One region of the Ensifer sp. Root142 genome, then DNA from elsewhere that is predicted to be linked to it. Evidence: riboswitches for the same ligand, from Rfam matches in the RefSeq annotation. Region 1 holds a riboswitch; each other region holds the start of a gene.
The links. A riboswitch is a leader RNA that binds a small molecule or an ion and turns the genes downstream of it on or off. The one in region 1 is predicted to bind cobalamin.
Positions count from the first base shown of each region.

Region 2: another riboswitch for cobalamin. It lies ahead of ASD52_RS15680 (aromatic ring-hydroxylating dioxygenase subunit alpha); the one in region 1 lies ahead of ASD52_RS24160 (CbtB-domain containing protein).
Region 3: another riboswitch for cobalamin. It lies ahead of metE (5-methyltetrahydropteroyltriglutamate--homocysteine S-methyltransferase); the one in region 1 lies ahead of ASD52_RS24160 (CbtB-domain containing protein).

Region 1 covers NZ_LMFK01000029.1:3,956-8,192, forward strand. The annotation lists gene ASD52_RS24145 (anthrone oxygenase family protein) at 1-425, opposite strand, end outside; gene ASD52_RS24150 (NAD(P)H-binding protein) at 422-1,252, opposite strand; gene ASD52_RS24155 (TetR/AcrR family transcriptional regulator) at 1,356-2,048, shown strand; cobalamin riboswitch at 2,047-2,316, shown strand; gene ASD52_RS24160 (CbtB-domain containing protein) at 2,359-2,535, shown strand; gene ASD52_RS24165 (CbtA family protein) at 2,733-3,527, shown strand; gene ASD52_RS24170 ((2Fe-2S)-binding protein) at 3,603-4,237, opposite strand, start outside.
Region 2 covers NZ_LMFK01000012.1:662,405-666,641, forward strand. The annotation lists gene ASD52_RS15670 (L-threonylcarbamoyladenylate synthase) at 1-230, opposite strand, end outside; gene ASD52_RS15675 (DUF6656 family protein) at 317-916, opposite strand; cobalamin riboswitch at 1,233-1,435, shown strand; gene ASD52_RS15680 (aromatic ring-hydroxylating dioxygenase subunit alpha) at 1,541-2,785, shown strand; gene ASD52_RS15685 (hybrid-cluster NAD(P)-dependent oxidoreductase) at 2,787-3,881, shown strand; gene ASD52_RS15690 (GH25 family lysozyme) at 3,929-4,237, opposite strand, start outside.
Region 3 covers NZ_LMFK01000001.1:635,964-640,200, forward strand. The annotation lists gene metE (5-methyltetrahydropteroyltriglutamate--homocysteine S-methyltransferase) at 1-1,752, opposite strand, end outside; cobalamin riboswitch at 1,850-2,070, opposite strand; gene ASD52_RS03125 (LysR substrate-binding domain-containing protein) at 2,533-3,477, shown strand; gene ASD52_RS03130 (aspartate/glutamate racemase family protein) at 3,435-4,172, opposite strand; gene ASD52_RS03135 (ABC transporter permease) at 4,178-4,237, opposite strand, start outside.

The DNA.
Region 1 (4,237 bases):
GTGCGCACATGGTTCCACCAGACCCAGTCGGTCAGGTAGTGCTGCTGCCAGATTTCGGTGGCAGCCTGCCCAGACGTGGCAGCCGCCAGCGCATCGTTCATCGGCACGTTGAAGATAATGGTGACGATCAGCACGCCGGCGACGTAGGCGATGCCGCCGGCCGCCAGCAGCAGGCTGCCGTTACCGCCCCAGATGAAGGCCGCGACGACCAGCGCGAGCCCCAGAAGCGCCGTGCCCATGAAGGTACTGAGGAACAGCGGATTCTGGATCACCACGTTGATGGCGTTCATCGCCGCGATCCCCTGCTCCGCCGGCAGCCGCGACAAAGCCTGCATGATGCAGACCGAGAAGATGAAGAACAGCCCGGCCATCAGGCCGGAGCCGATTGCGGCGGCAAACGCCAGAGCGGGGATCAGCGGGATCATGCGGCGATACTCCAGACACCAGTTGCAGCGGTCTCCCGGGCATAGTCGGCGAAGTCGCGCGGTTTGCGCCCAAGCACGCGCTCGACATCGGACGTCACTTGCGAATTGCGCCCGTCGAGCACCGACGTGAAGAGATAGCGGATGAGTTCGACATAGTCATCAGGCAATCCGTCGGCCCGCAACTGCACCGTGAAGTCGGCAACCGGCACGGACTGATAGCCGATCCGGCGGTTGGCAGCCGTCGCGATCTCGGCCACGGCCTGGGCAAAGGTCATCAGCCGCGGGCCTGTCAGCTCATAGACCTTGCCGACATGCCCCTCGTCCAGAAGGGCTGCAACTGCCACGTCGGCGATGTCGTCGGTGCTGATGAAGGGTTCGGTGATCTCATCCGGCGGCAGGAACACCGATCCGCTGCGAACGGAATCGGTCAAAAAATCCTCGCTGAAATTCTCGAAGAACCAGCTTGCCCGGATGATCGTCCAGTCGGCGCCGGAGGCCTGCAGTTCGCGCTCGGCCGCTTCCGCCTCGTCCTCGCCGCGCCCCGACAGAAGCACCAGCCGCTTGATGCCCGAGCGAACGGCAAGCCTCGAGAATTTGCGGATGGTTTCGACGGCGCCCGGCACCGCCAGATCCGGCTGGTAGCTGATATAGATGCGCTCGACATTTTCAAGCACGGGCGCCCAGGTCGCCTCATCCGTCCAGTCGAAGGAAGGCGATGCCGAACGGGCGCCGATGCGCACCGCGATACCCCGCTCCTCAAGGCGGGCCGCCACCCGCCGCCCCGTCTTGCCCGTACCGCCCAGAACCAGTGTGAGTTTGTCAGTCATCGCTTCCTCCTGAGGTTGATTGCAAAACATGAGCATCTCTCACATTTGCAAATGTGATAAATCCTCGTATTTTAGGAGTCAAGTCAAAATGTGAGCATTACTCATGATTCCCGATGCAAGCCCTTCCACAATCCCCGCTGACGACGAGCCGGCGCTGCGCCGCACGCCCAGCCAGAAGCGCAGCCGCGAGCGCGTCGAGCACATCCTTTCCTGCGCCACGGCGATCATCCAGGAGAAGGGCAGCGACGCCATGCGCATGAGCGAAGTCGCTGAAAAGGCTGGAATCTCGATCGGCTCCCTCTACCAGTACTTCCCCGACAAGGCGGCGATCGTGCGCACGCTGGCCGAGCGCTACAATGCGGTCTGCAATGAATGCATCGGGGCCGAGCTTGCCAAGGTGACGTCGATCTCGGAACTGCGTGACGCCTTCTCCATGCTGTTCGACATCTATTACGATATGTTCCTGGCCGAGCCTGTGATGCGCGACATCTGGTCAGCGATGCAGGCCGACAAGGCGCTGCGCGAGATCGACCTTTTGCAAAGCCGTGCCGGCGGCCAGCTTCTGGCCGACGTCTGGGCTCGGTTTGCGCCCGACACGCCGCGCGAAACGATCGACAGCGCCGCCTTTTTGATCATGCATCTCGGCGATTGCACGATGCGGCTTGCGGTCTCCGTCACCAGAGCAGAGGGCGACCAGATCGTCGAAGCCTATAAACGCATGATCCTTCGTGATTTTGTCGCGGATGGACCGGGCGGCGGCGCAAGTCTAATTGACATCTCCGGGGTGCGATCCTAATCATCGTGGATCGATTGGTTCCCGCAACGCGAACGCGTTTCGGGAGTAAACGGGAACGTGACGGATGGACCCATGCTGGGCATTCAAATCACGGCCGACCCCGCGACTGTAGAGCGACGTGAATGCGCCGTTCCGGAGCGATCCGGAAGAAGCCACTGGAGACAAGACCGCGAGAGGGCGGCCCTTGCTCTGGGAAGGCGAGGCAAATCCAGGGTGATCTCACCCGACGTCCTGAGCCAGGAAACCTGCCAGTCGATGCGGGCATAGGGCCCAAACCGGGAAAGATCCCGACGCCATCACGGAGGTTGTCATGGCTACATCTACAGTTTCGAGCATTCCGCTCTCCCTCAGCGATCGTCTGACCGCAGGTATCATCGCGCTCCTCATCGGCGGCTTCCTCGTCTTCGGCGCAGGCCTGGCGAACTCGGCCGTGCTGCACGATACCGCGCACGACACCCGCCACTCCTATGGCTTCCCCTGCCACTAAGCGATGTTCCGGGACGCGACTTGCGTTCCGCATCGACATAGCTGCGGACAAAAACGCTTCCGGCAGACAGCCGGACGCGTTTGCTCGCGTCTGATGCAGATTGAAGATCTGCCGGACGGAGCCGTTCGCATATTTGCCAGTGGGACACGGCGCTGCCTGCCAGATGCATGGCGCGCCGATATCGAGGGATATCGAAAATGATTGTCAGAACGCTTCTGGCCGCGATCGTGGCTGGATTGATTGCCGGTGTCTTCATGACCGGCGCCCAGGAACTGCGCGTCGTACCGCTGATCCTGCACGCGGAAGAATTCGAAGGCGAGGCACCGGCCGCCGGCGAACAACCAGCCGTTCAGCCGGGAACGGCCGATCCGGCCGCAGCAAACCACGACCAGCATTCGTCGCTGAAGGCGGTTTCGCCGATTGGCGCTTTGCTTGACGCCCTGTCGCCGATCACGCCTGCCTACGCCCATGAGGGCGAACACGAGGAAGGCGGCATCATGTTCGGCATGAGCCGCTTTTCCGGCACGCTGATCGCCAATCTGGTGACCGGCTCCGGCTTCGCGCTGCTGCTCGCCGGCGTCAGCCTCGTCATCGGCTACCCGATCACGCTCAGGAACGGCGCGCTCTGGGGCGCCTGCGGCTGGCTTGCCGTGCACATGCTGCCGGCAATCGGTCTGCCGCCGGAACTGCCGGGCTTCCCGGCCGCGGAACTCGGCGACCGCCAGGTCTGGTGGGGTGCAACCGTGCTGTTGTCTGCCGCCGGTCTCTATCTGCTGGTCTTGCGGCAAGAGATCGCCGCCAAGATCATCGGCCTCGTGCTGATCGCGGCACCGCATGTCTATGGCGCGCCGCAACCGTCGGACATCTCCAGCAATGTGCCGGCCGTGCTCGGCGCTGAATTCGCCGTGGCAGCCCTTGCCACCACGCTCGCGTTCTGGATTGTTCTCGGCGTCGTGTCGGGCTTCATCAACGATCGTTTCGCCAAGGCGTAACAGACCGGCCAGATTTCGCCATCAACCCGGAGCCCCTGATATCGCCGATATCAGGGGCTTTGTCGTCGAGATGTCTCAGCGCGCCTGCAATGCCAGCAGATGCGCCTGCAACCGCGCGCGGCGGTCGTCCGGCGCCAGCATCACGCAACTGTCGCAGAAGCTGCCACCTTCCGTTCGATAATAGAGACAGCAGCCGCCGCGCAGGCGATAGGTGCGCGACAGCGCATGATTGCCGCCGATCTCGATCACGATGTCCTCGTAACGGAGCTTGTCGGAAAATAGCGACGTACCCGCGCGCTTGACGATCGCCAGCGCCCTCGCCATCGCGGTCTCCTCGTCGCCGAGGACGCGGCCGATCTCCAGGAACCCACCGGCAAGCGAATCCGCCGCAAGCCGCCATTGCGCGCCCGAGGACAGGCCGGTGCGACGCTTCAACATGACGACGATCGGCGCCAGATGCGCAGCGAAGGTTTCGCCGAAGACGTCCGCAGTCGCCGGGGCATGATCCCCGGCTGCGGGCAAGGCAAGGCTGAAATGAAACCGCTTGGCCGCGACAAGCCGTTCGCCATAGGCCCGCGAAAATTCTTCGAAGCGAAGGCCGCGAACGGCTGCCACGATGCCCCCACCGAGATAGAGGCCGCCAAGCGCGAGCGTGAGCTGGTTGCTGTAAAAGGCAATCAGATGGGCGGCGCGGATCTTGTCGTCCATGC
Region 2 (4,237 bases), on a different contig from region 1:
ACATGGGCTTCAGCCATCGCCATGTCTGACACATGCGATATCAGTGGGTTGAAGCGTGGACGCCCCTTCATCTCATAAATACGGCTGATCGCATCGGGATTGGTGGCGTCCGCTGCCAGGCCGTAGACCGTCTCGGTCGGAATCGCGACGGGCTCGCCTTCGGCAAGCACCGCACAGGCACGCTCGATCGCCCGTTCCGGCTCGGTCCGTGTATCGATGATTTCGGCCATGTCGCTTCCGTTTCCCTTTCCGAGGCTTCCTTAAAGGAGCCACGGTGAAAACAGAACGATTTTCTTCAGGCAACCGGGTCTGCGCTTCAGAGGCTGCGAATGATGCGCTTCAATGCCTCGTCGCGCGCGCCGAGCATCAGCACGTTCTTGAGCGCGACTTTCGGGTCGTCGGTACGAAAGAGCAGCCCGTTGTCGCGAACGCTGCGATTGATGGTCATCTGCCCCTCTGGCGCATCGGGCTCGATGGCAACGGCGAAGTACATTCGGGAATAGCCGGTCTGGATGCGTTCGAAGAAGTGTTTCTCGTCGCCGAGGTCACAGAAGAAGTTGGCGAAATAGAACGACCAGGTGACGTCCTTGGACGGGGCGAGATGTGTTCTCGCCGCCGTGACATGGCAATAGCCGAGATGCGGCCGACCGGTGAGCGTGCGGTGGAAGATCATCTTGGGAAACTGGATCGAGGTATGGAAGCCGTTCATCCGCTTGTGCGTCGTTTCGCCGGCGGTCGTCAGCTTGTGGGCGGTGCGCTCGGCAACCTCGTCATAGCTCAGATAACGCCGCTCGCGCTGCGACCATTGACGCCTTTCTATGCGGCCGGTGCGCAGGAACTCGGTGTGGACCGCTGTCTTCGGAGCGATCGTTGGCAGCTTCTCGGCTGCGGCGTCGTAGTATTTGAGCTTTGCCATGAACTTCAATGCGCTGTTTGCCGGTTCGGCCGGTTTCTCCGTCAGGCGACGCTAATGCATTATGGTTAATGGAAGATTTCACTCGCGTCGGTGGGCCTTGCCCCGCGTCACGGGAAGACATGTCGCAAAATGGCGAAGGATCCGCGCTTTCTCGCAAGCCTTGCCGGAAAAAGCGACAATTGCTCAATCCTTGAGCTATCCTATTGTTTACAATGAAAAATGATCAATCACAGGGCGTTTGGTGCGCTTGATGTGCTGTGTCGTCTTTCTGGAATCGGATGTCGTTAATCGGCAGCTACGACGATGGCTTCCGCGATTAGATATGCCTACTCAAGGTGCTGTCTTTTAGGGAAGGCGGAGAATTGGGAAGCCGGTCAAAACCCGGCGCTGCCCCCGCAACGGTGGTGGAGCGAAAGCCACGGCACAAAGCCACTGGACGGTTCCGTCCGGGAAGGCGCCGGGCTGGTCCTTGCGGACGGCTCCTGAGCCCGGAAACCAGCCTTGACGCGAACAGACCGTAACGGGTTGCGGCGGGCAGCCGGATCGGAGCCGTCATCGCACAGGCAATGCGCCCGTGCGGGTTCCAGTCCTGCCTCTCCGAAACAAGGCGAACGAGGACAGGACATGGACATCAAGGGCGATATGCTCCGCAAGCTGAAGGGTCGACGCGACGGCTACAGCCTCGACCGGGCCTTCTACATCGACCCCGACTACTACAGGCAGGATCTCGAAAGCATCTGGTACAAGGACTGGTTGTTCATCGGCCACGACTGCGAGATCCCGCGTGCCGGTAACTATTTCACCGTCCAGGTCGGCGATTATCCTGTCATTATCGTTCGCGACCGACAGGGCACGATCCGCGCCCTGCACAATTCCTGCCGTCATCGCGGTTCTCGCGTCTGCGCGCAGCACAAGGGCTCTTCGGCCAAGCTCGTCTGTCCCTATCACCAATGGACCTATGAGCTCGACGGCGCGCTGCTCTTTGCCCGCCAGATGGGCGAGGATTTCGACAAGGCGGCCCACGGCCTGAAGCCGATCCACTGCGAGACCGTCGGCGGTTACATCTTCATCAACCTGTCCGAGCAGCCGATGGATTTCGGCCCGTTCCGCGACATGGTCGCGCCCTATCTTGCGCCGCACCGCCTGGGTGAAACCAAGGTCGCCTTCGAAAGCACGATCATCGAAAAGGGCAACTGGAAACTCGTCTGGGAAAACAACCGGGAGTGCTACCATTGTGCCGCCAACCACCCCGAACTTTGCCGCACCTATCCCGAAGCGCCGACGGCGACCGGTGTGCAGGGCGCCAAGGATGATCCCGTCATTGCCGCGCATTGGGCGAAATGCGAAGCAGCCGGACTGCCGAGCGAGTTCCGGATGTCCGAGACCGGCCAGTTCCGCTCGGCGCGCATGCCGTTGATCGACGACGCCGAGAGCTACACCATGTCCGGCGCCCGCGCCGTGCGGCGGCAACTGTCGGCAGACGTTAGCCAGAAGCATATCGGCACGCTCCTGCTCTTCCATTATCCCTCGACCTGGAACCATGTGCTGGCCGACCACGCCATCACCTTCCGCGTCCTGCCGCTCGGCCCGGAGCTGACGCAGGTGACGACCAAGTGGCTGGTCAACAAGGACGCGGTTGAAGGCGTCGACTACAATCTCGAGCAACTGACGCATGTCTGGACCGAGACCAACGATCAGGACCGCCAGATCGTCGAGGAGAACGCCTTTGGTATTCGCTCGCCGGCCTACCAGTCAGGCCCCTATTCGCCCGAACACGAAGGCGGCGTGATGCAGTTCGTCGAGTGGTATTGCAAGTTCATGGAACAGCGCCTGCAGGGCGAGGCTGCTCCGCTTTCCCGGGTCGCCTGACATGCAGATGGCATCCTCGTTCCATCATTTCGACGAGCTTCATGTCTGGATCGACAGGCAGAACATGCTCGAATGCACATCGGCCGTGATCGAGACCGCCGATGTGATGACCTTTACCTTCCGGGCGGAAAAGCCGGCCTGGTTCCGCTATCTGCCTGGGCAGTTCGTCACGCTCGAGCTGCCGGTCGCCGACGAGCCGGTCATGCGCACCTACACGCTGTCGTCGACGCCCTCCCGGCCGTTGTCGATCGCCGTCACCGTCAAGGCGCAAGCCGATAGCATCGGCACGCGCTGGATGTTCGATCACCTGAAGCCCGGCATGCGGCTGAAGGCGTTCGGTCCGCTCGGCGATTTCAGCTTCGTGCGCCATCCCGGCGAAAAATATCTCTTCATATCGGCAGGCTCCGGCGTCACGCCGATGATGTCGATGACGCGCTGGATGGCGGACTGCGTTCCCGAGACCGACGTCACCTTCATTTCCTGCGCCCGCCGGCCAGACGACCTTCTGTTCCGCTCGGAACTGGAAGTGCTGGCGCGCCAGATGTCCGGGCTAAACCTCGGCTTCGTGGTCGAGGGGCATGAGTCAAGGCACGGATGGCACGGGCTGCGCGGCCGCATCGACGGCGCCAAGCTGCCGCTGCTTGCACCCGACTTCATGGAGCGCACAGTGTTTTGCTGCGGTCCGGAGCCGTTCATGCGCGGCGTGCGCGAGTTGCTGAAGGCGGCCGGTTTCGACATGAGCCGCTATCACGAGGAAAGCTTCCAGCCGGCGGCAGCACCGGCAGCCGAGGAGATAGCAGTCAGGGCAGGGGCGGCAGCCGACGCCGAAGCGCAAGGCGCCAAGGTGGTCTTCACCATGAGCGGCAAGGAGATCGAGGCCAAGCCCGGCCAGACGATCCTGCAGGCGGCGCGGGCCAACGGCGTCAGGATCGGTGCGGCCTGTGAAGGCGGCATCTGCGGTACGTGCCGGGTGATGAAAGTCGCCGGCGAGGTCGAGATGAACCACAACGGAGGTATTCTCGACGACGAAATCGATGAGGGCTACATCCTCGCCTGCTGCTCGCGGCCGCTTGGAGATGTACAGATCGAAGCCTGACAATGCTTGATGGTCGCGGGGAGCGTGTTCTTTCCGCGACCGACCCGTCAGCGGCTGGCCGCGGCCGCCAGCCGCACGGCGCGGTCGTGCCGACCGAAATCGATCGACCCGGTCGCCATCATGTCGACGCCTTCGCCGGCGGCGCTGGCAGCTTCGGCGCGGCTGATAAGCAACGGCTGGCTTTCGATTTTCGCCGTCGCCTGGGCAGCGCTGGCGGCGCCGACCCCGTCGTCGGCTCTGGCAATGAGAACGAGCGGCAGTGCCTTTTCCGGCAACAGGGCGCCGCCGGCCCAGATCGGTCGCAAGGTGGCGCTGCTCATAGCCGCGACATTGACGTCGATGTCGTCAAGTGTACC
Region 3 (4,237 bases), on a different contig from region 1:
CACGAACGACCATTGCAGCATCGTCACCGGGCCGGTGAGCATGCCCTTCATCGGCTTGTCCGTCAGCGACTGCGCATAGGTTGCCCAATCGACCGTCATCGGGTTCGGGCGCGAGACATCGCCGAAGATGATCGGCGGGCGTACGTAGCGCGAGCCGTAGCTCTGCACCCAACCGCTCTGAGTGAACCCATAGCCGGAGAGCTGCTCGCCGAAATACTGCACCATGTCGTTGCGCTCGAATTCGCCGTGCACCAGCACCTCGATGCCGATTTCCTCCTGCCAGCGCACGGCCTTCTCCGTCTCCTGGCGCAGGTAGGCGAGGTAGTCGACATAGCTGAGCTCGCCCTTGGCATGCAGCGATCGTGCCTGGCGCACCTCTGACGTCTGCGGGAAGGAGCCGATCGTCGTCGTCGGGAAGAGCGGCAGTGCCAGCCTGTCTTCGTGCCGGCGCCGGCGCGTTGCAAAACTCGATTGACGGCGGCTGTCTGCTGCCGTCAGGTTCTTCAAGCGTCCGGCAACGAGTGGATCGTGGACCTTGAGCGAGGTCAGCCGTGCCTCGACCGCAGCAATCGATTTTGCAAAGACCTGCTCGGGATTGGCCAGGCCCGGCTCGAATGCGCGGGCAAGCAGGCTGAGTTCGTCCAGCTTCTGCAGGGCGAAGGCAAGCCAGGAGCCGAGCTCCGGATCGAGCGCTCGTTCGAGATCGAGGTCGATTGGCACGTGCAGCAGCGAGCACGACGGTGCAAGCTCGATGCGATCGCGGCCATGCGCCTCGATCAACGGCTGCAGCCGGCGGAAGAGGCCGGCAAGATCGGTACGCCACACATTGCGGCCATCGACGACGCCGAGCGACAGCACAAGCTGTGCCGGTACCGTCTGAAGTAGCAAGTCGAGCTGTTGGGGCGCCCGCACGAGGTCGACATGCAGCCCGGCAACCGGCAGCGAAAGGGCTGTCGGCATGTTGTCACTGACCGCGCCGAAATAGGTCGCGAGCATGATTTTCAACTGCGGAAGTTCCGAGGCGAACGTCTGGTAGGTCAGCGCCAGCGCCTGGCGTTCCCGCTCAGTGAGATCGAGCACCAGGCATGGCTCGTCGATCTGCACCCATTCGACGCCGGCTTCCCCAAGCTCGGTGAGAAGCTTCGTATAAACAGGCAGCAGCCGCTCGATCAGATTGATGGTGTCGAATCCGCCGGCAAGCGCCTTGCCCAGTTTCAGGAAGGTGACGGGGCCGAGGACGACAGGGCGGGTGACATGCCCGAGCGCCTTGGCTTCGAGGAAGGCGTCAAGCGGCGCATTGCGCGTCAGCTCGAAGCGCTGATCCTCCGCGAATTCCGGAACCATGTAGTGGTAGTTCGTGTCGAACCACTTGGTCATCTCCAGCGCCTGGTTGCCCCCGTCGGGCCCGCCATGCGTGCAACCGGACGCGCAGGCGGCAGTCGTCGAACCGCGCGCCATGGCGAAATAGGCGTCGAGGTCGACCGGGCCGCCCTTCCAGCCATAGGCCGGTGGCACCGCACCAACCAGCACTGATGTGTCGAGAACCTGGTCGTAAAGCGAGAAGTCGTTCGATGGAATGATCTGGATCCCACGCGCCTTTTGCGCGGCCCAGTTTTCGGCCCGCAGCCTGGCGGCGACGTCGAGCAGGTCCTGTCTCTCGATCTTGCCGGCCCAATAGCGCTCCAGCGCGAACTTCAGTTCACGGTGGCTGCCGATACGTGGAAAGCCGAGATTGGCTGTCTTGATGGTCATTTCCTTACCCCGAAGGTTGTGGGCAAGGCTTTGAATGCGACGCATCCACGACCGAGACTGGCTCGCTCGTCAAGGCGACACATCGGACACCCCGCCCGTGGACGTTATCTATCGCGGCAGGTCTCCTGGCTTGCGGGTCAACACGAACCGTCCCGTCTTCCCGAGGCGTCTCCCTCAGTGACATCATTGGACGACCGCTCGCCGCTTACAGTTGCGGGGGCAGCTCCGGCATGAGCGCCTTGCGGCGCCGCACCGAATTCCCTCTTAGCTCCGGCCTGTCGTCAGACGAGCCGCAGAACCACGATTGTTCGACAATGCCCCGCAAAGTCGACGGCGTCAATCGTATAAAGAAATGTTTATGTCTTTATTTTCTCCATTCGGCCGAGGTCGAAAGTTTGTCGCAAGGGCGGCGACGCGACTTCATCATTTGGCGTCTGCGGCGAAAGGGCACCGCCCGGATCAGAGCCCGCTACGTGCTGCCACGGATCAGCAACATCGCCCGCGCGCGCCCGGATGCTGTCATTGTCTCGCGTCAGGCCGATGTCCCTCAGTTGGAACTCGCTGAATGTATCGATGGTCGTCGTGGCGTCGGCAGCTCTCTTGGCCGAAGTCCAGACGTGGAGGATGATCGATCGCAGTGCGCTAAGCATTGCTAACCCCTTCAGTTCTGTGGTGATGTGTTCGCGAGAAAATTGAGGATTTTGGTGGTTTCGCGCAAAGCGATTTCTCGCATGCTGCCATAAAGAATGCTTATCTCACTTCATGAGCAAGATTCCCCCCATGAGTGCGGTGCGCGCGTTCGAGGCCGCAGCCAGGCACTTGAGTTTCACCCGCGCGGCGCAGGAGCTCGGCATGACGCAAGCCGCTGTCAGCTATCAAATCCGACTGCTGGAGGACCGCACCGGCACGCCGCTGTTTGTCCGTCTGCCACGGGAAGTGCGCTTGACGGCTGCCGGACGGCAGCTTGCGCCGAAGGTGACCGAGGCGCTCGATCTACTGGGTACGGCGTTCTCCGAGATTGCCGACAAGACCGAGCATCACCTGCACATCTCGGTACTGCCAACCGTCGTCTCAAGTTGGCTTGGTTCCAGGCTCGCCTCGTTTCAGACAGCCCATCCAAACATCAGCATTCGCGTGCACATGTCCACGGAGCTGATCGACTTCAAGCGCGATGCGATTGATCTCGTGGTGCGCAGCGGCAACGGCGACTGGTCGGGCAATGAAGTGTTTCCTCTTTTCCCGATCGAATACATGCCCGTCTGTACGCCGACGTTCCTGGAAAAACATCAGCTGAAGGATCCGGCCGACGTTCTCACGGTGAGGCGCTTCGGCAACGCCAGCTGGTGGCGGCGCTGGATGACCGAAGCGGGCGTGGAACCGCCGGCCAGCAATGGCACTGAGCTGATCTTCGACGTCCAGGCAATGGATGTGGCCACCACATTGCTCGATCATGGCATTGCCATGGTCGTCTCCACCTTTGTGATTGAGGAGCTTCGCAGCGGAAAACTCATCCGGCCGTTCAACCATGTGGTCAGGGATGGCCGTGCCTATTGGCTGGTCTATCCGCAAAGCCACCGGCGGCAGAACAAGATCCAGGTGTTTCGCGAGTGGATCATTGCCGAAGCCGCCACATCGAACGCGCAGCTGGCCGCCGTGGCCGGAGAGCTTCCCTCGGTACGGTCTCAAGCCGAGATCGGTGCGAGCGCGCTCATAAGACCTGAATAGGATTTGCTGAGCGGCGGAGCATAGGAGCCGCGCTTGCTGGTCGTCAGTCCTTGCGACACCAACGCCTCGGCCTGCTTGACGGCTGCCGATACGCCATCAATGACCGGAACGCCGTATTCGGCTTGAAGTGCGCGCGCAAGATCGGCCATCCCGGCGCAGCCAAGCACGATCGCCTCGGCGCCGTCCTCAACGAGCGCCAGCTCGATTTCGCATCGCAGCTTCGCCAACGCGGGCGAAGCCTTGTCCTCAAGCTGCAGCACCGGGATGTCCGCAGCGCGAACCTTCGTCCGGGCACTCATCCCATAGCGTATGACCAGGTTCTCGATAAGCACACGCGACCGCTCGAGTGTGGTCACGACGGTGAAACGCTGAGCAAGCATGGCGGCCGTCGCCACAGCGGATTCGCAAAGCCCGACCACGGGGATGCGGGCAAGCGCGCGGGCTGCTTCCAGACCAGTATCGTCGAAGCATGCGATGACGGCGGCGTTGGCGCCTGCCGCTTCGCCGTCCCGGATTTCGGTGAGCACGCCCGGAAGCGCGATCGCGCCATCATAGTGGCCTTCGATCGAAGCCGGTCCGGACTTGGACGTCCTCGCGATGATCTCCGTGTTCGGGCCCGCGACGGCGCGGGCTGCGGCCGCCGCCTTCTCGGTCATGGATAGGGTGGTGTTCGGATTGACGATCAGAATGCGCATCGAACCTAGCTCATTTTTACCTGCCGCCGACGAAGCGTCAGAATGACGGCAAGCGCGACGAGGAT